2 regions of the Streptococcus gallinaceus genome follow, and region 2 is predicted to be linked to the other one. Evidence: predicted binding sites of a transcription regulator. Region 2 holds the regulator's gene; the other holds the start of a gene.
The links. The regulator CtsR, encoded in region 2, represses protease genes until heat stress. The targets are predictions, from matches to a motif close to TTGGTCAAAAAAGGTCAAANA.
Positions count from the first base shown of each region.

Region 1: the regulator CtsR is predicted to act here: its motif matches at 1,188-1,208, upstream of ABID27_RS04000 (ATP-dependent Clp protease ATP-binding subunit).

Region 1 is NZ_JBEPMK010000002.1:340,945-352,843, reverse strand. It holds gene ABID27_RS04000 (ATP-dependent Clp protease ATP-binding subunit) at 1-1,150, opposite strand, end outside; gene ABID27_RS03995 (DUF1797 family protein) at 1,363-1,593, shown strand; gene ABID27_RS03990 (amino acid ABC transporter permease) at 1,711-2,397, shown strand; gene ABID27_RS03985 (amino acid ABC transporter ATP-binding protein) at 2,390-3,124, shown strand; gene brnQ (branched-chain amino acid transport system II carrier protein) at 3,147-4,523, opposite strand; gene ABID27_RS03975 (bifunctional methylenetetrahydrofolate dehydrogenase/methenyltetrahydrofolate cyclohydrolase) at 4,808-5,659, shown strand; gene ABID27_RS03970 (LacI family DNA-binding transcriptional regulator) at 5,799-6,836, shown strand; gene ABID27_RS03965 (RDD family protein) at 6,936-7,331, shown strand; gene ABID27_RS03960 (hypothetical protein) at 7,318-7,569, shown strand; gene ABID27_RS03955 (glycoside hydrolase family 65 protein) at 7,578-9,893, shown strand; gene ABID27_RS03950 (ABC transporter substrate-binding protein) at 9,912-11,171, shown strand; gene ABID27_RS03945 (carbohydrate ABC transporter permease) at 11,241-11,899, shown strand, end outside.
Region 2 is NZ_JBEPMK010000004.1:198,992-210,890, forward strand. It holds gene glpK (glycerol kinase GlpK) at 1-422, opposite strand, end outside; gene ABID27_RS06900 (AAA family ATPase) at 493-1,530, opposite strand; gene ABID27_RS06905 (GNAT family N-acetyltransferase) at 1,632-2,144, opposite strand; gene ABID27_RS06910 (ATP-dependent Clp protease ATP-binding subunit) at 2,145-4,595, opposite strand; gene ABID27_RS06915 (CtsR family transcriptional regulator) at 4,597-5,055, opposite strand; gene ABID27_RS06920 (DUF6568 family protein) at 5,199-5,558, shown strand; gene ABID27_RS06925 (MFS transporter) at 5,595-6,737, opposite strand; gene tsf (translation elongation factor Ts) at 6,813-7,853, opposite strand; gene rpsB (30S ribosomal protein S2) at 7,967-8,743, opposite strand; tRNA gene ABID27_RS06940 (tRNA-Cys) at 8,991-9,061, shown strand; gene nusG (transcription termination/antitermination protein NusG) at 9,164-9,703, opposite strand; gene secE (preprotein translocase subunit SecE) at 9,815-9,991, opposite strand; gene rpmG (50S ribosomal protein L33) at 10,001-10,153, opposite strand; gene pbp2a (penicillin-binding protein PBP2A) at 10,202-11,899, opposite strand, start outside.

The DNA of each region.
Region 1 (11,899 bases), on a different contig from region 2:
CATCGCGAGTTGCTTGCGCCTTGCGGTTTTCTGCATCAATCAAGCGTTTATCGATTTCTTTTGGATCCACAAAGTTGAGGGTTAAGTTCATTTTTGAGCCTGATTCATCCAGCAGGTCAATGGCCTTGTCTGGCAAGAAACGGTCTTGGATATAGCGGTTTGAAAGGACTGCCGCGGCTTCAATGGCTTCATCGGTATAGCGGACGTGGTGGTAGTCTTGGTATTTATTTTGCAGACCTTTTAGGATGGTGATGGTCTCGTCTACACTTGGCTCGTCAACTTTGACAGGCTGCATGCGGCGCTCTAAAGCAGCATCTTTTTCGATGATACGGTATTCATTAAGCGTTGTAGCCCCGACTAATTGGAGCTCACCACGGGCAAGGGCAGGTTTGAGAATATTTCCAGCGTCCATATTGCCATCTCCGGCAGAACCGGCTCCCACGATTTCATGGATTTCATCAATGAAGAGAATAACTTCGCGGCGGTTGCGGATTTCTTCCATGAGTTTTTGCATCCGTTCTTCAAATTGACCACGGATACCAGTGCCCTGCACCAAGCTCACGACATCTAGGCGAATGACTTCCTTGCCTTGAAGTTTTTGCGGAACGGCTCCGTCTACAATTTTTTGAGCCAGTCCTTCGACAACAGCTGTCTTCCCAACACCAGGCTCCCCGATGAGAACGGGATTGTTCTTGGTGCGGCGGTTGAGGATTTCAATGACACGGGTAATCTCTTCATCACGACCGATGACAGGATCGATATCGCCACGACGGGCAATATCGGTGACATTGATACCAAATTCTTCTAAAAGACCATTTGGTTGTTGCGGTTCTTGTGGGCGTTGAGGTGGCGTGTTGCCACCGCGGCCACCTCCGTTTTGTCCAGCCTGAGTCGGTGGTGTTTTTCCATAATTTGGATTACCAGCGGGCGTACGACCCGTGATTCCTCCAATATTATTGAAGAATTCGCTGAATGGATCCATATCATTTGGATTGTGCATATCCCCAAGTCCTTTTAAGATGGCATTGTTGGGATCGGTTTTCATAATTTGGTAGCAATTGTGGCAAAGGTCCACTTGCTGTTGTTTTCCATTAAGATTGGTATAGAGATGAATGGTAGCGTCATTTATCTGACAATTTTTACATAACATAGGCATTCCTCTTTCCTGTAAGTTTGGTATTTTATCAATAGTCAATAAAGGTCAAATACAGTTTTATTATAACAAGATTTACTTAAAATGCAAGAATCTGCTACGATTCTGAAGGGAAAATCCTGCAAAAATCTAGACTTTCAAGAATATTGTAAGACTTTTATGAGAAAGTATGGTAAAATACAGGTATATAAAGAAATAGGAGAATTGACATGGAATCACATTTGGTGAGAATTATCAGTCGATTGGAAGCAATGGCTACCGACGGTGGCACATTGAAACGTAACTTTGAACGTGATGGCGTTGTGGTTGCTGAGGTTGCTTTCAGTCACGACGAAGAAAATGGCTCTGTATTTACCTTGCGCGATGTTGCTGCTCGTGAAACGTATACGTTTGATAGCATCGACCTTATCGCCATGGAAATTTATGAGTTGTTGTATTAAAGAAAAGCACCTAGGTGCTTTTTTTCTGTTCAATAATGAATATTTATATCTGAATTATTGCATAATTATTCTTTTTGTGATATAGTATTACTTATTTTAGAAAAGATGGGACAATGAATGAATTTTTCTTTTTTACCTAAATATTGGACTTATTATAATTATGGAGCGATTGTAACTCTGATTATTGCGGCCTGTGTTGTGTTCTTTGGAAGTGTTATCGGGATTATCTTGGCTTTTGGACAACGAAGTAAATTAAAGCCAATCGTGTGGCTTTGCAATGTCTATGTTTGGATTTTCCGTGGAACGCCAATGGTCGTGCAGATTATGATTGCCTTTGCTATGATGCATATCGCAGCGCCTGCTTTTAAAATCGGTATCTTGTCTGTTGATTTGACACGTTTGTTGCCAGGGATTATCATCATCTCGATGAACTCTGGTGCCTATGTTTCTGAGACAGTCCGTGCGGGTATCAATGCGGTACCAAAGGGCCAACTTGAAGCGGCTTACTCATTGGGAATTCGTCCTAAGCAAGCCATGCGCTATGTCATTATGCCTCAGGCGCTGAAAAATATCTTGCCAGCCTTGGGGAATGAGTTTATTACGATCGTCAAAGACAGTTCGCTCTTGTCCACGATCGGGGTCATGGAGTTGTGGAATGGTGCCCAGACGGTTCAGTCTACTTCTTACATTCCGTTAACACCGCTCATTTTTGCAGCCTTTTACTACCTGATTATGACTAGCATTTTGACGCTGATTATGCAAGCATTTGAAAGAAAATTAAACAAAGGAGCTCAACATGTCTGATGCCATTATTTCCATCAAGGATTTACACAAGTATTATGGTGAAAATGAAGTTTTGAAAGGGATTGACCTAGACATTCAACAGGGAGAAGTGGTCGTTATTATCGGTCCTTCTGGCTCTGGGAAATCAACTTTCTTGCGTACCATGAATTTGCTAGAAGTTCCGACAAAGGGGACTGTGACATTTGAAGGTGTCGATATTACGGATAAGTCAAATGACATTTTCAAGATGCGAGAAAAAATGGGGATGGTTTTCCAACAGTTTAATCTCTTCCCAAACATGACGGTTCTGAAAAATATCACCCTTTCACCAATCAAAACCAAGGGGATTTCAAAAGCGGATGCGGAAGCGAAGGCTCGGGAATTGTTGGAAACGGTAGGCCTGCCAGATAAGGCAGAAGCCTATCCACAAAGTTTGTCTGGTGGTCAGCAGCAACGGATTGCCATTGCTCGAGGTCTGGCCATGGATCCAGATGTCTTGCTCTTTGATGAACCAACTTCGGCCTTGGACCCAGAAATGGTTGGCGAAGTGCTGGCTGTTATGCAAAATTTGGCACGTTCAGGGATGACTATGGTTATCGTGACCCATGAAATGGGCTTTGCGCGTGAAGTGGCTGATCGGGTTATTTTCATGGATGGTGGCTATATCGTTGAAGAAGGCACACCTGAGCAAATCTTCGAATATACTCGTGAGGAACGGACTAAAGACTTTTTGTCCAAAGTATTGTAATAATAAGAAAAAGGATAGACAGCTATCCTTTTTTCTTACTATAGTGTAGCAAGAGAAGGCCACTTAGGTAGCCTATTAGAGTGAAGCAGATCCAGCCCAGTGAATAATTTCCTAGCGGGACCGTATTTCTGAAAAATTCTGTTAGTGTCTGGGGCAACTGGAAGAGATAGGTCAGTTCTGAAAGACTTTCAAGGGCATCATAGAGTGCTGGAAAGATTGTCAAGAATATAGTTGCCCGGTAGACGAGTGGGTGATTGTTGTAGAGTTTGCGGGTCAAAACTAAAAATATCAGGGCAATTGTCAGAGGGTAAAAGAGGTAGAGGACAGGAGTTGACCAACGGATGATGACATCCAAGCCTCCAAAGTAAAAACTAGCTGATAATAGTGTGAAAATCTGTGTCCATCTGACTTGAGATAGTCTAGGGTATAACTTGTGGAAGTAGCTTGCGCTAGAGGTGATTAGACCGGTAGCGGTAGTTAGACAGGCAAGAAAAATCGCAATTCCAAGACAGACTTGTCCGATATTCCCCAAGAAAAATTGGGCAGTGTGGCTGAGAATCTGGCTGCCATTTACAGGGGCGCCGTTCTGAGTAAAGAGACCGACTTTCATGTAAAAAAGAGATTGGGAGGTTGCGCCGATTCGACCGATAAAGATATAGATAAAGGCCAACAATCCAATCGCAATTAGACCAGAAATGAGGGTGACTTTTGTGATGTCCGCCCGTTTTTTGATACCAAAAATCTTGTTTGCTTCGATGACCAATGAGGCAAAAATCAGAGAAGCGAGCGCATCCATTGTACCATAGCCTTGAATCAATCCAGTGATAAAAGGATGTGAAGAAAAGGCGAGGTTGATTGAGGTGCCCGCATCATAAGGGGTTCCAAGCTCACCAGCAGGGTGTAAAAATGAAGCAGCAATCAAAATAGTAATAATAAGAATTAAACTGGGAGTCAAGTATTTTCCGATATTTTCGGCCAATTTTCTAGGATAAACAGCCAGTAAATAGGCCAGTCCAAAGAAGACGATGGCGTATCCAAGCTTGATAGGAAAACCAGTTCCTAATACAGGTGCAATCCCGATTGCAAATGAAGTGGCTCCGGTCCTCGGAATAGCAAAGAAGGGGCCAACCGCTAAGGAAAGGACAGCTGTGAAAAAGACAGCATACCATTTTGAAATAGGGTGTGCTAAGCTCTCCAGATCATGTACTCCTGAAGAAGCGACAGCCATGACTCCAAGCAAGGGGAATGACACTCCTGTCAGGCAAAAACCTAGTATAGCAGCCCAAATCTTTTGCCCTGCATAAAGCCCAAGATAGGCGGGGTAAATCAAATTTGCCGCTCCAAAAAAGAGGGCAAATAGCATAAAGCCAATAATAAAATAAACTCGTTTCGAGTACATCTCTTTCATCCTTTTCATATAGAATCATAATCCGCATGATATTATACCGAATATAGGAAAAAAGAGCAAGGTTGACCCGATAATAGACGAATTTTACATATTTTACATTGCAAAAATATTCGGAGATTAAGTGGATGTGTCGACTTAAACAAGTATATCCTTTCTGCCTTTCTAGAAACTATCGTTTTTTACTTCCTCCAGCTCCAATATTTGAAAAAATTGAGCAGATAGTGGGGGATTATCCACAAATTTAGTATAATAGAAAGAAAAAAGAAGAGGTGCATATGGTAGTTATTGATGGTAAGGCGCTCGCAGCAAAAATGCAGGGACGATTAGCAGAAAAAACAGCAAGCTTACAAGCAGAAACAGGTCAGATACCGGGTTTGGTCGTGATTTTGGTTGGGGAAAATCCAGCCAGCCAGGTTTATGTGCGAAATAAAGAGCGTTCGGCCTTGGCAGCGGGATTTCATAGCCAAGTGGTGCGTCTGCCAGAGAGCACTTCTGAAGCAGAATTGTTGGACGTTATCGCGCAGTACAATGCGGATAACAATTGGCACGGTATCCTGGTTCAGCTTCCATTGCCCGCTCATATTGATGAGGAAAAGGTGCTCCTAGCCATTGCTCCAGAAAAGGATGTCGACGGCTTCCACCCTATGAATATGGGGAAACTTTGGTCAGGGCATGCTGTCATGGTACCGTCTACCCCGGCAGGAATCATGGAAATGTTTAGGGAGTACCAGATTGACCTAGCGGGGAAAACGGCGGTGGTGATCGGACGTTCCAATATTGTTGGCAAGCCTATGGCGCAGCTATTATTGGATGCAAATGCTACCGTGACTATTGCGCATTCTCGGACGAAAAATCTGGCTGAGGTTGTTAAACAAGCGGATATTTTGGTTGTGGCGATTGGTCGTGCTAAATTTGTCACCAAGGAATTTGTTAAAGAAGGAGCGGTTGTCATTGATGTCGGTATGAACCGTGATGAAAATGGCAAATTGTGTGGTGATGTGGATTTTGCTCAAGTCTCAGAAGTAGCCAGCCATATCACGCCTGTCCCTGGAGGAGTGGGCCCTATGACAATTACTATGCTTATGGAGCAAACCTATCAAGCTTGCAAACGTAGCCTAAAAAAATAAAATCAGCCTCAAGACCGATGAGAAAAATCTGGATAGAAGGTATACTATTACCAATCCTAAATATTTTTCATAATCTCCTTGAAAGCACCGTTGTGAAACGGTGTTTTCTTTTTGGTAAAATGAAACTGTTTATAGACACATGAAAACGTTTGTAGTAAAATGTGTGAAAAGCAATAGAAAGGAGCCTCATATGGTCTCAGGGAGAAATGCAACCATAAAAGATGTCGCCAAGGAAGCAGGAGTGTCTGTCAGTGCAGTTTCAAAAGTTTTTAATAATTACGGTGATATTGGTGAAGAAACGAGACAAAAAGTAGTAGAAGCAGCTAGGAAACTGGACTATATCCCTAATCAGGCTGCTCGAAAACTCTCCAGCAAACATAAAAAAATTATTGCATTAATACTAAGTGGATTGAAGGTTGAAAAAGGTGTAACAATGCCTTTTGAAATTTTAACAGGTGTTAGTCATTATTTGGATGAGACGGACTACGAGTTTGTATTTTACGGAACAACGACGAAAAAACAGAAAGAAAAGTCCCTTAAACAATTTTGTGCAGAGCATAGCATATCAGGACTATTGATTCAGGGGTTAAAGACAACAGATCCGTATTATCAGGAATTAAAAGACTTTACATTACCAACCGTAGCGATTGATCTACAGGTGGGAAATGGGGCTATCTCAACTATCTCTATTGACAATCAGCAGGCAGCAGCTGAGGTGACCGAGCGATTGCAACAAGCTGGATATGCAAATATACTTTTTTTGAATGGGACAAAACAAGATGAAGTGTCACAAAAACGTGAGGCTGGTTACCGCTCCAAAGTAAAACAACCTAGAGTTGTGTATGCACATTTCTCTGAAGAGGAAGCATTTCACTATGTTAACCAATTAGAAAATATTGAAGAAATTGATGCGATATTTGCTGCGAGCGACCTGATGGCCATTGGAGTTTTAAAGGCTTTGCGTGAGAGGGAAATAAGTTCATCTCCTGCTGTAGTTGGATTTGATGACATGGCCTTAGCAAACTATGTTACACCGAGTCTAACCACTGTGCGTCAGGATATAGAGGTCATGTCTAGACAAGCTGTTCGGGACTTATTGGCTCAAATAGAGAATAATAAAGTAACTCATCGATTATTGCCTTATGAGATTATTGTTCGAGATAGTGCAAAAATATAAAATGCAAGAAAAATAAAAAGTCTTGCATTTTTTTCTTGACAAATGTATGCGCTTGCAGTAAAATATAGCCAACTAAAACGTTTTAGAAAAGGTTTCGAAATGAAGAAATTATTATTTCTACAGCGCATTTTAGCTAGTATGATTGATTTGATGATTGTCTATCTACCATTTGAATTTTTAACTTTGATTTTATTTCAAGGTAAAAATATAAATGGTATTTGGCTCATACATATCCTGTTTGTTCTGTACAACACTTTAGCGTGTGTGTATTTCAACGGTCAGACCTTGGGGAAATATTTTGCGGGGTTAAAAGTTACTCCAGTATCAAATTCAGTAGCTGAAATGGGACAAAGAGAGGTGGCAAAATTGCTCTACTTTGTTCCCCATGGTGGAATAGTCTTTATGCTTATTTCAGTTCTATACTATGTTCGAAAAGGTAAGTTTTTACATGATATGATTGGTAAAAGCGAGGTGGTTGTGATTGGAAAACATTAAAACTCTTCCCTTACTTATTTCTTTTGTAGCAATTATTACGATTGTTTACTTCCTTGCTTGGTATTGCAGAGATGAGTATAGCATCAAGAAACCATTCTTACTCTATTGTGTATTTGGAGGAGCATGGTGTGTTGTAAGTTTGTTTTTCCGAGTTCAGTTTTTCTTGGCTTTGGGATTGTTTTTCTTTGGTTTTATTGTCATGATTTTTAGAAATCAACATTATTTTGATAAGGAGTAAAAAAGTAAATGTCAACGTTAATGCACTACAGTCCAGATAATCTCTGGCAAATCGAGCAACGAGGTTTTAATGAAAATTTCCTTGGTAAGACCGAGAGTATCATGGTACTCGGAAACGGTTATCTCGCAACTAGAAGTAGCGAAGAAGAGTCTTATGTAGGGGAGGTTCGCGACACATTTGTAGCAGGGACATTCAATGCCTTTGATGAAAATGAAGTGACTGAGTTACCAAATGTTCCAGATATGTTGGGAATGAATTTTCAACTGAATGGGCAGAAACTTTCCCTTATTCAAGGAAAAGTCAGCGACTACGTTAAAACTTTGAATTTGCAAACAGGAGAGTTGAAACGTGAATTTATTTGGGAAAAAGAAGATGTAAAAGTGAAATTCACCTTCCGTCGCTTCGTCTCAAAAGCACGTCGGCATTTCTTTGCTAGCCAGGTGACTCTTGACAATCTCACAGATCAGAACTTGGTAGTAAAAGTGCGTTCAGGAATCAATGGACAACTTTCAAACGAAGGAAGTCAACATTTCACAGACGGCGAAAAAGGCTTGATGGATGGGCGTTATATCCAAATGATGCCAGTCACAACACAAAGTAAGATTCAATTTGTGCAAACGACTGAGCATAAATTTGAGGGAGTTTCCTTAACGGAGTCTCGTCCAGAAACGACTCGTCGCGGATTTCTAATGAACTACGCCTTTACTCTAGCTGGAAATGAAAAAACGACTTTTGAAAAGCGTTCGTCTATCTATACTTCTATTGATAATGACTTAGAAAATCATGAAGTAGGAGTTATGCGGAAAGTTGCAGTTGCAGAGTTGATTGGATTGGAAAATCTGACTTTCGACCAACTTTTAGCAGAATCTACCCAAGAATGGAAAGGCGTTTGGGAGAAGCATCCAATTACTATTCAAAGTACAGATTTTAGAGATCAATTGGCAATCCGATTTGCCCAATACCATTTGCATGTGATGACACCAGCCCACGATGAACGGATGAACATCGGTGCTAAGGGGATGTCAGGTGAGGGCTATAAGGGACATACTTTCTGGGATACAGAAATTTTTATGCTGCCTTACTTTAGTTTTACACATCCAGAAATTGCCAAATCTTTGGTAACTTACCGTTATCTCGGATTGGATGGAGCCCATAAAAAGGCGGCCAGCAATGGCTATGTTGGTGCTCAGTATCCATGGGAAGCCGCTTGGCCAACAGACGGGGAAGTAACACCAGTTTGGGGTGCGGCGGATATCGTGACAGGGCAAGCAACAAAAATCTGGTCTGGATTTATTGAACAGCATATCACATCGGACGTTGCCTTCGGTGTCAAGCAATACTTGGATGTTACAGGAAATCAAGCTTTTGCCGATGAAAAAGGTTACGAGCTACTGGTAGATACAGCTAAATTCTGGGCTAGTCGCTTGGAGTACAATGCGGAGAAAGATTACTACGAAATCCGCGATGTCATCGGTCCAGATGAGTACAAGGAGCATGTTAATAATAACAGTTACACCAACTATACTGCACATTGGAACATGGTCTATGCCACAAACTTAATTGAAGAATTAGAGACAAATCGTCCAGAAATCTATGCTCGTTTGGCTGATAAATTTGACTTGCCAGACTTGGTAGCCACATTAAAAGAAAAAGCTGCCAAAATTTTCTTACCTCAGCCTACAGAAGAGGGGATTATTCCTCAGGATGATAGTTACTTGAGTAAGAAAATTTTGGATTTATCTAAGTACAAAGAAGCAGACGGTGTTGACTCGCTCTTCCATGATTACAATTTAGAGCAAGTTAATCAGATGCAAATTACTAAGCAGGCAGACGTTCTCTTGTTACTGCTCTTGTTTGAAGGTCTTTTTGAAAAGGAACTCAAAGAGAAAAACTTTGATTATTATGAGCCCAAAACAACTCACGATAGTTCACTCAGTTTGTCTACTCATGCTATCTTATCCGCTGATTTAGGAAAATTGGATAAGTCCTATAACTTCTTCAAACAAGCTAGTAACATTGATATGGGTGAGTACATGAAGTCTTCTGATCCAGGTATTCATGCAGCCAGTCTGGGAGGTATTTGGCAAATGGTCGTTTTTGGATATGGCGGTGTCCGTATTGTCAATGGTCAGTTGCGCATTGAACCTCATTTACCAAAAGAATGGACTAGCTTGACATTTGGATTTGATTACCAAGGTCAAGAGATTACTGTTGAAGTAGATCAAGAAAAAGCAAAATTGACTAAATCTCAAGGCTCAGCGGTAGAATTCCTATTTAGAGGTCAAGTCTACCAACTTACAAATTCGTTCACAATTAATTTATAAAATCTAGGAGGATTTTTTATGAAAACTTGGAAAAAGGTAATGGCTGCGGGTGCAGTCGTATTGACTGCTTCAACTTTAGTTGCATGTGCAGGTGGATCTTCAAAATCATCTGATTCAAAAACCTTGACAATTGGTTATTGGAAAGGTAGCGATACAGAAAATGCTGCGCTTAACAAATTGATCAAACAATTTGAAAAAGACAATGGAGTGAAAATTGAGTCAAAAGTCTATACTGACATCACAACTCAGTTGCCAACTGACTTAGCAAGCGGAACTGCTCCCGATGTATTTTATATTGACTCAAGCTTCTATCCATACTTACAAAAAGAAGGTGTCTTGAACGACTTGTCTAAAGTTATCGATAAGGACGATTTCTATTCAACCATTGCATCTGCGTTTGAGACAGACGGAAAAATTTATGCAGCCCCTAAAGATGTGTCAACATTGGCGCTTTATGTAAATAAATCTATCTTTGAAAAAGCAGGTTTGAATGTAGCGGATGTACCAAAATCATATGAAGATTTCATTAAATGGGCACCGGCAGCACAAGCTAAAATCGATGCCGCATATGGTGCAGGTAACGTCTACCTCATGAACTTCAATGCGGACTTAGCTCGTAACTGGCAATTCATTGTAGCAGACGGACAAAATCCAATCAAAGAAGATGGTACAGTCAATGTTTCAAATGAAAAAATTGCTAAGAATTTAAAAATAGCCTTGGATCTATTCAATACAGGTGCCGTTGTAACACCACAACAAATTGGTGCGGGTGATGAAGGGGCAGGATTTGGTACAGGTAAATTCGCCCTAGTTCTCTCAGGAAACTGGAATTATAAAGTATTCCAAGAACAATACAAAGATCTAGACTTTGAAATCGTTCCCAATATGAGTTTCCTTGGTGAGCAAAAAACAATGGAATTTACAGTTGGTTGGGGTGAATACAAAGATACAGACTCTAAAAAATTGGCAGACAAATGGATCCAATTTGTATCTGGTAAAGAAGGAATGTCAACTTGGACAGAAGGAGTTGGGACTTTAGCAACTCGTCCAGATGTTGCAGAAGGGTCTAAATTCTTGGCAGACAATCCACGTCTCAAAGTTCACCAAGATGCGATTGAATACGCAATTGCGTGGCAAGATGGTACTAATTTGACAACCTTAGTAAGTTCATATGGTAACTTTATCTCAGATGCCTTCAAGAAGGGTGCGACAGAAGCTGATTTAACAAAAGCATTGAAACAAATTGATGAAGATGCTAACAGTAAAATTAGTAAGTAAGTCAGTTTTAAAGAAGAGGGTGGGAAACTCCCCCTTTCTTTTTAGATAAAGCAATTTTGGAGAAATATGATGGCAACAGCGAAACCAAAGTCCAATAAAAGACACGTAGAGGAAATGATCCAAGGGTATGGATTTCTAGCTCCAGCTTTATTGGTCATCTTTGTCTTTTTCATTCTATCCATTCTTTTTGCGATTTATTTGACATTTCATAATGTTAATTTGATTGCCCACACTTATGAATGGAATAATTTTAAAAACTATCACAATATCCTAGGTGATAAGCAACTGATTCGCGCACTGCAAAACACAGTTTTTTTTGCTTTGATTGTAGTTCCTGCACAGACAGTGATAGCACTGATTATGGCATATGTATTAGCAAATCGTGATGTGAAAGGGAAGAAGCTATTTCGTTTGATTTACTTCCTGCCTACACTGACAAGTTCTGCGGCCTTGACCTTAATTTTCATGTTTATCTTTAATCAAAATGGTCCGATTAACCAAATGTTGCTCAATATGCACTTGATTCATACGCCAATAAACTTTATCAATGATACCAATTGGACATTGAAGGTTATTATGGTCATGAACATTTGGTCAACAGTACCTTACTTTATGACCATTTACCTAGCTTCTTTGGTGGATTTACCCTATTCACTCTATGAAGCAGCAGAGATTGACGGGGCGAATACATTTGAGAAATTACGCTATATCACCGTTCCCTATCTTCG
Region 2 (11,899 bases):
TTTGTCGCTGAAAAATAAGCATCTATCATCAAGCCCGTCTTCTCATGAATCATGTCAAGATGACCAGCCGACTTGAGGTCCTCAGCTAAATCCGCTGTCTGACGTGACTGCCAGACAATGGCATGGTAAATCGGTGCTCCTGTCTGTTTGTCCCAGACAACCGTTGTTTCACGCTGATTGGTAATCCCGATCGCCGCAATCTGGTCTGGCTTAATCCCGCTTTCAATAAAAGCATCCGCAATCACCGACTGCACCGAATGCCAGATTTGATTGGCATCATGTTCTACCCAACCTGCTTGTGGAAAAATTTGTGGAAACTCTTTTTGGCTACTTGCCACTTGTTGGCCATCGTGATTGAAAATAATGGCTCTCGAACTGGTTGTTCCTTGGTCAATAGCCATAATATAAGGCGCTGTTGTCATATCAACCTCTCGTAAACGTTTTCTTTTATTATACCTCAAAAGAGTAAAAAAAGCAGGATGAACCTGCTTACTAGTCTCCTTGATAAATGGCATCAATCAACTCAATGGCTGTTTGATAATTTTCAGCATAGCTTCCATCTAAGAAATGCAGAGGCACCTGCGGATGATTGCGCATCACCAATTCTTTCAAGAGCTCAGTAAATGCTTGACGAATCGACTCATCGGCCATGGACATATCACGGAATCCATCATCCACATAAGACCCCGTTGGCAATACAAAGAGAATCAAAGCCCATTTCTCACTCTTGGCAGTATCTGCACAAAGCGAGTGAAAAGAGGTCGACGTCTTACCGATATAGTAATCGTAGTAAGCCTGAGTCACTGTCGAGTTGGTATCAGCAATAACCAGCCCTTGATTGCTATCTGAGTCAATCAGGTCTGCCGTTTGACGGTACTGCCCCGTCAAGAGATAATTGTAGTCCTTGCCTGTCAACTCATCATCGCGGACATTGTAGCGCTGCTGGTAATAGCGCGAGTACTCAAGCGACACCGGACTAGAATAATACCGCCCCAAATCACGTGCCAAAGTCGTTTTCCCATTAGAGGCCGAGCCAACAATCAAGACATTTTTTGAGAAATGACGTCGAAAAGGTCTCGCAATCTCATTCCAATACTTGATTGGATTTTCTCGAATCAAGGTCGCTGAAATTCCAAAATTTCGCTCTGTAAAATGTGCCTTAAAGCCACGGCTTTCGAGTTCCTCAGCATAATTTTTTTCTGAAACATAGAAATACAACTCTTCGTCATCAGCGATGTCCGTCATCGCTGTCAAAGCATTCAGCCAGGGAGTCCAGCCTTTTGGATAAGGAGGCATTCCAGTCTCATCCAGCATCAGCACCGTCACCGAAGACTCATCATTAAAGGTCTCACGGATATAGCGGAAGCGCTTCTGCAAACCCAATCCAATCTTGTGGCCACGGTCATTTCCATAACCAGAAACGATCACAATGGCACGGCTACATTCTCGCTTAGCGCGCTGAATGAGGTCAATGTGTCCCTTATGCATGGGTGCAAAAGTCCCAAAAATTACTGCAACTTGTTTTTTCATAGTCTTCCCTTTTAAACTTACTCCCTCTATTTTACAGAAATGACGCGCCTTTGCCAATTATTTGGCACATAAAAGAGACTGGACTTTCGTCCAATCTCTGCTTACAAATCCTTCAGATAGATATAATCCGTATCCACCGTGTCTCCCATCTGAAAATGATGCTCACCGACATGGCGGAATCCATGACTTTTGTAAAATGCAAGAGCAGATTGATTGTGTTCCCAGACACCTAACCAGACGGACTGGCATTCCTTTTCACGTGCTCGCTCCAAAGAAAATGCCATTAGTCGACTACCATAGCCACGACGTTTTCTATTGGCACGCACATAAATCCGCTGAATTTCCAAGGTATTGTCCGCGACATATTCTGTCTGGGCAGCTCCCGTATTGAGCTTGAGATAGCCGGCTATCCCCATCTCATCCTTCAAAAAGTACACTTCTGACTCTGGATTTTCCAACTCAGCGACCAATACATCTCTGCTATAAACATCATCCATGTAGGCTTGAATATCCTCTTCCCGATTAACCGCTCCAAATGTATCATAGTAAGTTTCTCGGCAGACTTCCTGTAAGGACACCACCTCATCTGGCCCGATTTTAATCAATTCTAACATCTAGTTCTCCACAATGTCAAACTTAAGCTGTCCAGCCTTCACACCAATCTTGAGTGTCTGACCCGACTTGACTTCCTCGCGTAGCAACATTTCTGCCAGCTGGTCTTCCACCTTGTTCTGAATCAATCTACGCAAAGGACGGGCTCCCATCTCAGGGTCGTAGCCCTCTTTAGCCAGCAATTTCAGTGCAGATGGTTGGAATTTGAGGTCAATCCCTTTCTCAGCTGTCACAGCATAAAGTGGTTTAACCATGACTTTGACAACTTCTTCCATATCCTTGTCTGACAGGCTGTGAAAAACAACTTTCTCATCAATCCGGTTGATAAATTCTGGACGATATGCTTTTTTCAATTCTTCAAAAATTCGTTTTTCCACATGGGCTTGATTGTGAGACAGATCCGTCGCCCCAAAACCAACCGTCTTATCATCTCGCAAGGCTGTCGCGCCTAGATTTGATGTCATGATAATAATGGTATTTGAAAAATCAACCTTACGTCCCTTATTGTCCGTCAAGACCCCATCATCCAAGACTTGCAAGAGGACATTGAAGATATCCGAATGCGCTTTTTCCACCTCATCAAACAAGAGAACCGCATACGGTTTATTCCGCACTTTTTCAGTCAACTCACCGCCCTCATCATATCCAACATAGCCTGGAGGCGCACCGTTAAGACGAGATGCCGCAAATTTTTCCATGTATTCTGACATGTCAAAGCGGATAAGCGAGGACTCATCATCAAAGAGCACTTCTGCCAATGCCTTGGCTAACTCGGTCTTCCCAACCCCAGTTGGCCCCAAGAACAGGAAGGAACCAATTGGGCGTTTTCCTGTACGGATACCAGATTGGTTTCGACGGATAGCACGGCTAATGGCTGAAATAGCTTTGTCTTGCCCAATCACACGTTGGTGCAGTTCTTTTTCAAGATTAAGGTATTTCCTGGCATCTGTTTTACTCAACTTCGTAACAGGAATACCTGAAAGGCGGCTCAGGGTCACTAAGACATGATCTTCTGTCACTTGAAGATTGTAATGGCTAGATGGCTGCTCATCTTCTAACTCTTTGACTAGAAGGCTTGCGACCGTCTTGTACTTACCAGCTAGTAAGGCACGGTCAGCAGCTGACATACTGGCATCTTCCACCGCTACTTTCCGACTATTTTGGACGGTGGCACTTGCTTCATCCAAGAGGTCAATCGCAGAGTCTGGAAGATTTTTCCCCGTCAAATACCGTTTGGCAAATTTTACAGCCGTTACAATGGCTTCATCTGTAATTTCCACCTTATGGTGTTTCTCATACGATTGCTTCAAGCCACGCAAAATAGCAATGCTATCTTCCACGCTCGGCTCTTCTACCGTTACTTTGGCAAATCGACGCGAGAGAGCCGCATCTTTTTCAATGTGCTTTTGGTACTCATCCTGCGTTGTCGCACCAACCATATGCAAGGTTCCACGAGATAAGGCCGGTTTTAAAATATTGGCCGCGTCCAGAGTCGAGTCAATCCCCGAACCAGACCCCATGATGGTGTGCAATTCATCGATGAACAAAATAACCTTACCATCTTCTTCAATATCATTGATGATATTGTTCATTCGCTCTTCAAAGTCCCCACGAAAACGAGTTCCAGCTACCACTGCCATCAATTCTAATTCCAGCACCCGCATACCAGCCAAGCTTGCGGGCACATCGCCACTTGCTACTCGCTGCGCCAAACCAAGCGCCAAAGCTGTTTTACCGACACCTGCTTCACCAACTAGGACAGGGTTATTTTTCGTTTTCCGAGACAAGATTTGGATCATCCGCGAAATCTCTTGGTCACGTCCGATGACAGGCTCCATCTTGCCTTCCTTAGCCAAGGCTGTCAAATCACGACTGTAATCTTCCAAACCGCCACTTTGAGCCTGGGGCATTCCCATCATTCCCGCAGCAGAATTCTGTGGACTAGGATTGCCACGAAGCAACTGGCGAATGGCCTTCAAATCATCCTTGCTGAAGCCAGCCTTGATTTCCAAATTCTTCCGCAAATCCACCAAGCGAATCTTATCGTCCGAGTCCTCCAAATGAAAACCAACTCTATCTAAAATCAGCACCGCAGCCGAACGCTTGTCCAAAAGCATGGCAAGAAAAAGATGTTCTGTCCCAAGCTGACTTGCCTTGACAACATCTGCAATCTTTTCAGCCCAGTCCAAGGTTTCCTTTGACTTCTTAGAAAGCGGCAAAATGCCTTCAAAGGCAATATGATCCTGGTAAAGGTGGTCTGTAATCACGTAGGCCGCATCTTCAAAATCACTCCCATCAATAGGGTATTCCGCCAACACTGTCCCTGCAATGGTATCTTGATTAACTACAAAGGCTAGCAAAAAATGCCATGTCTCAACAAAATCACTTCCATAGCGACGTGCAATAATCTGCGCATCTTCAAGCGCACGCTCCACTCCAATCGAATACTTCATTCTAGTCCTCTTTCCTATCAATAGCACTTAATATCTCACGCATCATTCGAGCACGAATATAGGAAGCCTCTTCTCCCAGCACCTCATTTCCAGCAGTCGCTAAGAAAAGATTTCCCTCTCTCTCTGTAATCAATCCCTCATCAAACAAGAGCTGCATCAGGTCTTGAAAGACTGCCCAAGACAGGCTAATCCCCATATTTTTTTGTAAATCGCGAATGAGCTCATGCTTATCCGAAAAAGTCACCCGACCAATCCGAATATAGCCTCCTCCACCGCGCTTACTCTCAACGATATAGCCTCGACTGGCTGTAAACCGTGTTTTAATCACATAGTTGATCTGGCTTGGTACCACCTCAAAACGACTGGCCAACTCACTTCGTTTGAGTTCTGCAACACTCGCTGTCTCTAAAATGGCCTTGATGTGTTCTTCAATATAATCCGATGTATTCTTCATGGCCAACTCTTCCTTTCCATACTGACTAACTTTGACTATTCTTTTATTATATCGAAAATAGCCCTATTTGGAAAGCAAAGACCACTTTTGCTATCCCTTACTTGAAAAATCACCGTCTTTTTCATATACTAAAACAAAAAGGAGAAATTATGTTTACACCACAAGAATTTTTAGAACAAGTCCAGCAATTTACAACTGTTACTCCTGCAGAAGCTAAAGAATTATTGCAAAAAAAGGACGGTAGCATCCTCTTTATCGGGCGTGAAACCTGCCAATATTGCCGACGTTTCTGCAAAACATTGGCTCAATTTGCAGCTGAAGACAAGCAAACCATCTACTTCCTCCACAGCCAAAGCCCTGACTATTCCGCAGCAGAAATTGCTGACCTGCGCAACCAATACCAAGTTGTGACCGTTCCAGGCTTTCTTTTTGCCACTCCAGACGGTGTCCGAGTTCGCTGCGATTCTAGCATGACCATCGATGACATCCGCACTTTTACAAGCCTATAAAAAAATAAGAAGCTGGAATAAAAATTCCAGCTTCTTTTATTTTCTTGCCAAACGGTAACAGACCAAGGCCAATACCATCATCCCAGCAGTTACAAAAAATGGAAGGACGTATACATCCAGAGCCAAGGCCGCCAAGGCTTTTGTCAATACTAAAGGTGTCAAGATAACCCCGACATTTCCAGCAGTAAGTGCCATACTAGTGATAAAATTGATTTGTTTTGGTTTATATTGTTTAGCAATCGCATTAAAGATTGCTGACATGCCACCCACAAAACTCGCGCCAATCAAGATAGAAGCAATGTAGAAGACAATCAGGTGATCGCCGAAAGTAAACAGCAGATTTCCCACACCCATCGCTACCAACATAACTGGCAAAGTTGCTTCCTGCAAAGCTTTGGCCAATTTCCCGAAGAAAACTCCCAAGATAATTCCTGAAAATGCCAACACGGTCAACATCTGACTTGAGGCTAATTCACTGTAGCCATAGCGAGTCACAAGAAGGCTCGGAATCTTCACTGTCGCGCCAATATAGGCAAGCCCAATAAAAAAAGTTATCAACATCCAGAGGATTACTCCCTTGTCAAATACGACTGACTTTCCCACACTTTCCCCTGCAGAAGGAATTTCATCCACAAGTTTGTGGAAAACAAACAAGACTGGCAGAGCCAATAGATAAACCAAGAAAATATAGCGCACTCCGACCAACAAGGCCAAGCCAACTAAAAAGGTCGTAACCGTTTTGCCCACATTCAACACAGCTGTACGTAGGCCAATCATGCTCGCCCGTTTTTCCCCATCAAAATAGTCACTAATCAAGCTGATTGACAGAGAATTGTAGAGACCAATCCCTACTCCCAACAAGAGACGACTAATGAGGACCAACTGAAATTGCTGGCTCGAAAAGGATAGAATTCCCGAAAGCAAGATTAAGACGAGACCCAGTTCTACTGTATTTTTCTTGCCTAATTTCGTCACAATCAAGTTGCTCAAAATCACCACAATCGTGATGGTCATCGCTGGAATCGTCACCAATGTTTCCACAGAAGCTAGACTAATTTGGGGATTACTAGCATGATAAAAAGTATAAAGCTTTGGAATAGCCGGCGCAATCGCCAAATGCGACATCAAAAAGAAAGAGATAGAGAGCAAGGCTGCACTCAAATAATTTTGTTTTTTCATCATTCCTCATCATTCCTAAACAATAGAAAAGGCTGACGACTTGCGTCAGCCTTTTCCTGCATAAATGTAAATTTCTTATTTACCAAGAGCTGCCGCCATTGTAGCTGCAACTTCTGCTTCAAAGTCATTTGAAGCTTTTTCAATACCATCACCAACTTCGAAACGAGCGAATGTTACGGCTTTAGCATTTACTGACTCAAGGTAAGCTTCAACTGTCTTGCTGTCATCCATGATGTACACTTGTGCAAGAAGTGTGTAAGCTTGGTCAACTTTAGTGTTGTCAAGCATGAAGCGGTCCATTTTACCTGGAAGGATTTTGTCCCAGATTTTTTCTGGTTTGCCTTCAGCAGCCAATTCAGCTTTGATAGCTTCTTCAGCAGCAGCAATTACTTCGTCAGACAATTGAGCTTTTGAACCGTATTGAAGGTGTGGAAGAGCTGGTTTACCAACCATTGCACGGCTTTCGTTATCTTGATCGATGACGTGGTTCAATTGAGCCAATTCGTCTTTCACAAATTGTGGGTCCAATTCAGTGTATGAAAGAACTTGTGGTTTCATGGCTGCAACGTGCATTGAAACTTGTTTAGCAAGCGCATCGTCGCCACCTTCGATAACAGTGATAACACCGATACGACCACCGTTGTGTTGGTAAGCACCGAAGTGTTGCTCATCCGTTTTTTCAACCAATGCAAAACGACGGAATGAGATTTTTTCTCCGATTGTAGCAGTTGCTGATACAAATGCTTGTTCCAATGTTTCACCTGAAGGCATTGTCAAAGCAAGTGCTTCTTCGTTGTTAGCAGGTTTGCCTTCTGCGATAACTTTAGCTGTTTCGTTTACCAAAGTAACGAATTGGTCGTTTTTCGCAACAAAGTCAGTTTCTGCATTCACTTCGATAACTGCTGCAACGTTACCGTTAACGTAAACACCTGTCAAACCTTCAGCAGCAACGCGGTCTGCTTTTTTAGCAGCCTTAGCCATACCTTTTTCACGAAGTAATTCGATTGCTTTTTCGATATCACCGTCAGTTTCTACCAATGCTTTTTTCGCGTCCATAACGCCAGCACCTGATTTTTCACGCAATTCTTTAACAAGTTTAGCTGTGATTTCTCCCATGTCTATTCTCCTATTATTTTTTATTGATGAATAATAAAACGAGACAGAGCGGTCTGCATCTGCCCCGTTTTAATGTTTATTTACTTATGTTGAACTGTACTCAAACGTACTGATTATTTACCTTCAACAACTTCAACCAATTCTTCGATTGATTCAGTTGATGCTGGTTCAGCAGCCAATTCAGCTTCTACTGCTGCAACGCTGTCTTCACCTTGGTTACCTTCGATGATAGCGTCAGCCATTTTAGCTGTGATCAATTTAACAGCGCGGATAGCATCGTCGTTTGCTGGGATGATTACATCAATATCATCTGGGTCAGTGTTTGTATCGACCATCGCTACAACTGGGATACCCAATTTTTTAGCTTCTTTAACAGCGATTTGTTCTTTATGTGGGTCAACAACAAACATTACGTCTGGAATACGTGGCATATCTGCGATACCGCCCAAGAATTTTTCAAGACGAGCGCGTTGTTTGTTAAGAAGTGCAACTTCTTTCTTAGGAAGAACTTCAAAAGTTCCTTCTTCTTCCATACGGTTGATTTCTTTCAAACGAGCGATACGTTTTTGGATTGTACCCCAGTTTGTAAGAGTTCCACCCAACCAACGGTGGTTGATGAAGTATTGACCAGCACGGATAGCTTCGTCTTTAACTGCTTCTGCAGCTTGTTTTTTAGTACCAACGAACAAAATAACTGCGTCGTTTGCTGCTGCATCACGAACGAATTCGTAAGCTTGGTCAGCCAATTTTACAGTTTGTTGCAAGTCGATAACGTGGATACCGTTACGTTCTGTGAAGATGTATTTAGCCATCTTAGGGTTCCAGCGACGAGTCTGGTGACCGAAGTGTACACCAGCCTCAAGAAGTTGTTTCATTGAAATTACTGCCATGAGTATTTCTCCTTTTGTTTTTTCTCCTCTCCCAAACGTCAGCTTGCAGAGCAACCACAAGGGCAACAGCCCCACAATGGATTCAGGATGAGTATTTGTTGCATACACAACCTCATCAGTATAACAGATTTTGCTCCATTTATCAAGTGAAATCAACCATTTTCAGCCCAAATACCAATATTTTCATTCGCTAGCAATTTTTCCACTTGACCAAAAATCTATTTTACGGTAGAATAGTTTCTGTTATGGCGGTATAGCCAAGTGGTAAGGCACGGCTCTGCAAAAGCTTGATCGTCGGTTCAAATCCGTCTACCGCCTTTATGTGTCTAAAGAAAAGTTCGATATTTCGGGCTTTTTTGTTTTATCGGCAAGTATACTGCACTCCACATTCAAAAAACCAGTCCTTTGGACTGGTTTTTCTTACAATTCTGCGATTTGGTTTAGGCTAACTTCTGCTACAGTATCGTTACCGAACATAGAGATAATCATTTTCACCTTGTTGTTATCAATCTCAGAAATCTTGCCTTCATATCCAGAAAAGGCTCCGTCAATGATACGAACAGTGTCACCAACTTGTACCTTAATATCAAATTCTTGAACAGTTTGTCCCATTGATACGAGGATTTGACGGATTTCTTCTTCCAAAAGCGGAGTTGGTTTTGAACGGTTTCCGTGTGACCCAACGAAACCTGTAACGTTTGGTGTGTTACGTACAACAAACCAAGCTTCGTCTGTCATGACCATCTCAACCAAGACATAACCTGGGAAACGGTTTTCTTCTACTTCTTTTTTCTCGCCATTTTTCTCAACTTGGACAGTCTGAGTGGGAATTTCTACGCGCAAGATATTGTCCAACATGTCATAAGTGTGGGCACGTTGAAGAAGGTTCTCCTTGACTTTATTTTCATAACCAGAGTAAGTTTGAAGGACAAACCAGCCCTTATCAAAAGAATCTAACATAATTTGCTTCCTTTCGTTTTTAGGAATTTTTAAATTTTTTCATAAGAAAAAAGCCCGAAGGCTTTCGCTGTCTTCATTATATCATGGCAAGAATGCCCATGCAAGTATTTACTAGAAAAGATTAAGCATGGCAATCAAACCTTTTGACAATACTAAGTCAAAAAGGTAGATGATGATCACAAAGAAAGCTGAGTATTGCAAAACAGAAACAAAGTCTGTCCATCCTTGCTTTTTCGTCGGCCAAGTCGTGTCTTTAAGAATTTGAATCGTATCTTTCAAAAATTTCACGTCATTCTCCTATCTGGTTTCTTTGTGGACCGTATACTGACCACAATGTTTACAATATTTATTTACTTCTAATCGTGTTGGTTTTGGAGTGCTAGAAAGCTTAATTGAGTAGTTTCTAGAACCGCAAATGGTACACGCTAGGCTTGCTTTTTTTAATGCCATAGAGCCCTCCATCTCAACTATTTTACCATTTTTTTATCCATTTGACAACTAGTTAAACCAAGAGTTTACTGTATCCCAGAGTGTTTTTGCACGTCCTGGCAGATTAGCATCCTCTAATCCCTTTTTGGTTTGCTCTAACAGATTTTTTGCCTTATCTGAAATATCTTTGATATTGGCATCAATATCTACCTTGCTCTTGTGGCCTGTATCTGGTGTCGTCGCTACAATTCCGTTAGCAACATAGGCATTTTCTACATTAAAGCTAGTTCCAGCCGTATTTGGCAAGATTGCACCCGCCACCGTCTGAAAGACGACTGGCGCCATCCACGAATTGCTGCCGTCAATATAATGGTGCTCATCTGTTTTTTCAAAACCGACCCACTGGGTCATGACCAAATCAGGTGTGTAGGCGATAATCCATTGGTCATTAATCAAGTCTGCATTGAAACTGGTCTCCGTTGTCCCTGTTTTCCCAGCAAGATTGTAGCCATAAACATCTGCATTGGCACCTGTACCATTTGTGTAAGTCCCTAGCATCATCGAAGTCATCTTGTCCGCGACGGATTTGTCAATCACGCGCTTGCTGGTTGATTTGTGCTGTGCCAACACTTGTCCACTTGCTGATTCAATTTTTGTAATCAGATGGGCATCTTTCATCACTCCACCATTTGCAAAGGTTGAATAAGCCTGAGCCATCTGCAATGGATTCGTTGAAACACCGCTACCGATTGAAACTCCTAGAACACGGTCAACCTTGTCCATATTGAGACCAAACTTACTACCGTACTCAAAGGCTGTATCTACTCCCAGTTGATGGACAATCGAAGCTGCTGGAAGGTTGTAGGATAGGGCTAGGGCTTGGTACATGGGGATGGTTTCCGATGTGTTGTAATCGTAGTTGTGGAGGGTGTAATTGCCATAGGTCTCCGTATGATTATCCAGAGCCTTATCAATGGCCCATCCAGCAGAAACGGCTGGTGCATAGGCTACTAATGGCTTAATGGTCGATCCTGGACTACGTGCAGATTGGGTTACAAAGTTAAAACTACGAAAGGTTGCATTTTCAGAACTATTGACACGGCCAACAAGAGCACGAACACCGCCAGTTTTAGGATCCAAAGCAACATGAGCTGACTCTGCAATTTCTCCATCATGAGGTGACGCTGGGAACATACTTTCATCATTGTAAATCAACTGCACGCTGGCTTGAGAATTTTGGTCCATCTCTGTGTAAATGCGGTAGCCGTTGTTAATGATATCACTTTCTTTGAAGCCGTATTTTTCAATAGCTTCTGCCACCACCGCATCAAAATAAGATGGGTAGTTGTAGTCGTCCTGCTTGCCTGTATAGGCATCATGGAGCTGACTAGACAAGTCTACGGCTTTTTCTGCCTTCAAGGTTGCATCATCGATATAACCTGCTTCCTTCATCACGCCCAGCACCGTATTGCGGCGATTGGTTGCATTTTCAAGCGAATAATAGGGATTGTAAATCTCCGGACCTTTTAGCATCCCCGCGATAACAGCTGATTGTTCGATGGATAAATCTGCAGCGCTGATGCCAAAGTATTTCTTACTGGCATCTTCTACACCCCAGACACCATTCCCAAAATAAGCGTTGTTGAGATACATGGTGAGGATTTCATTTTTACTGTACTTTTTATTGATTTCCAGCGCTAAAAAATATTCCTTGGCCTTACGGCTCACTGTTTGTTCTTGGGTTAGGAAGGCATTTTTTGCCAACTG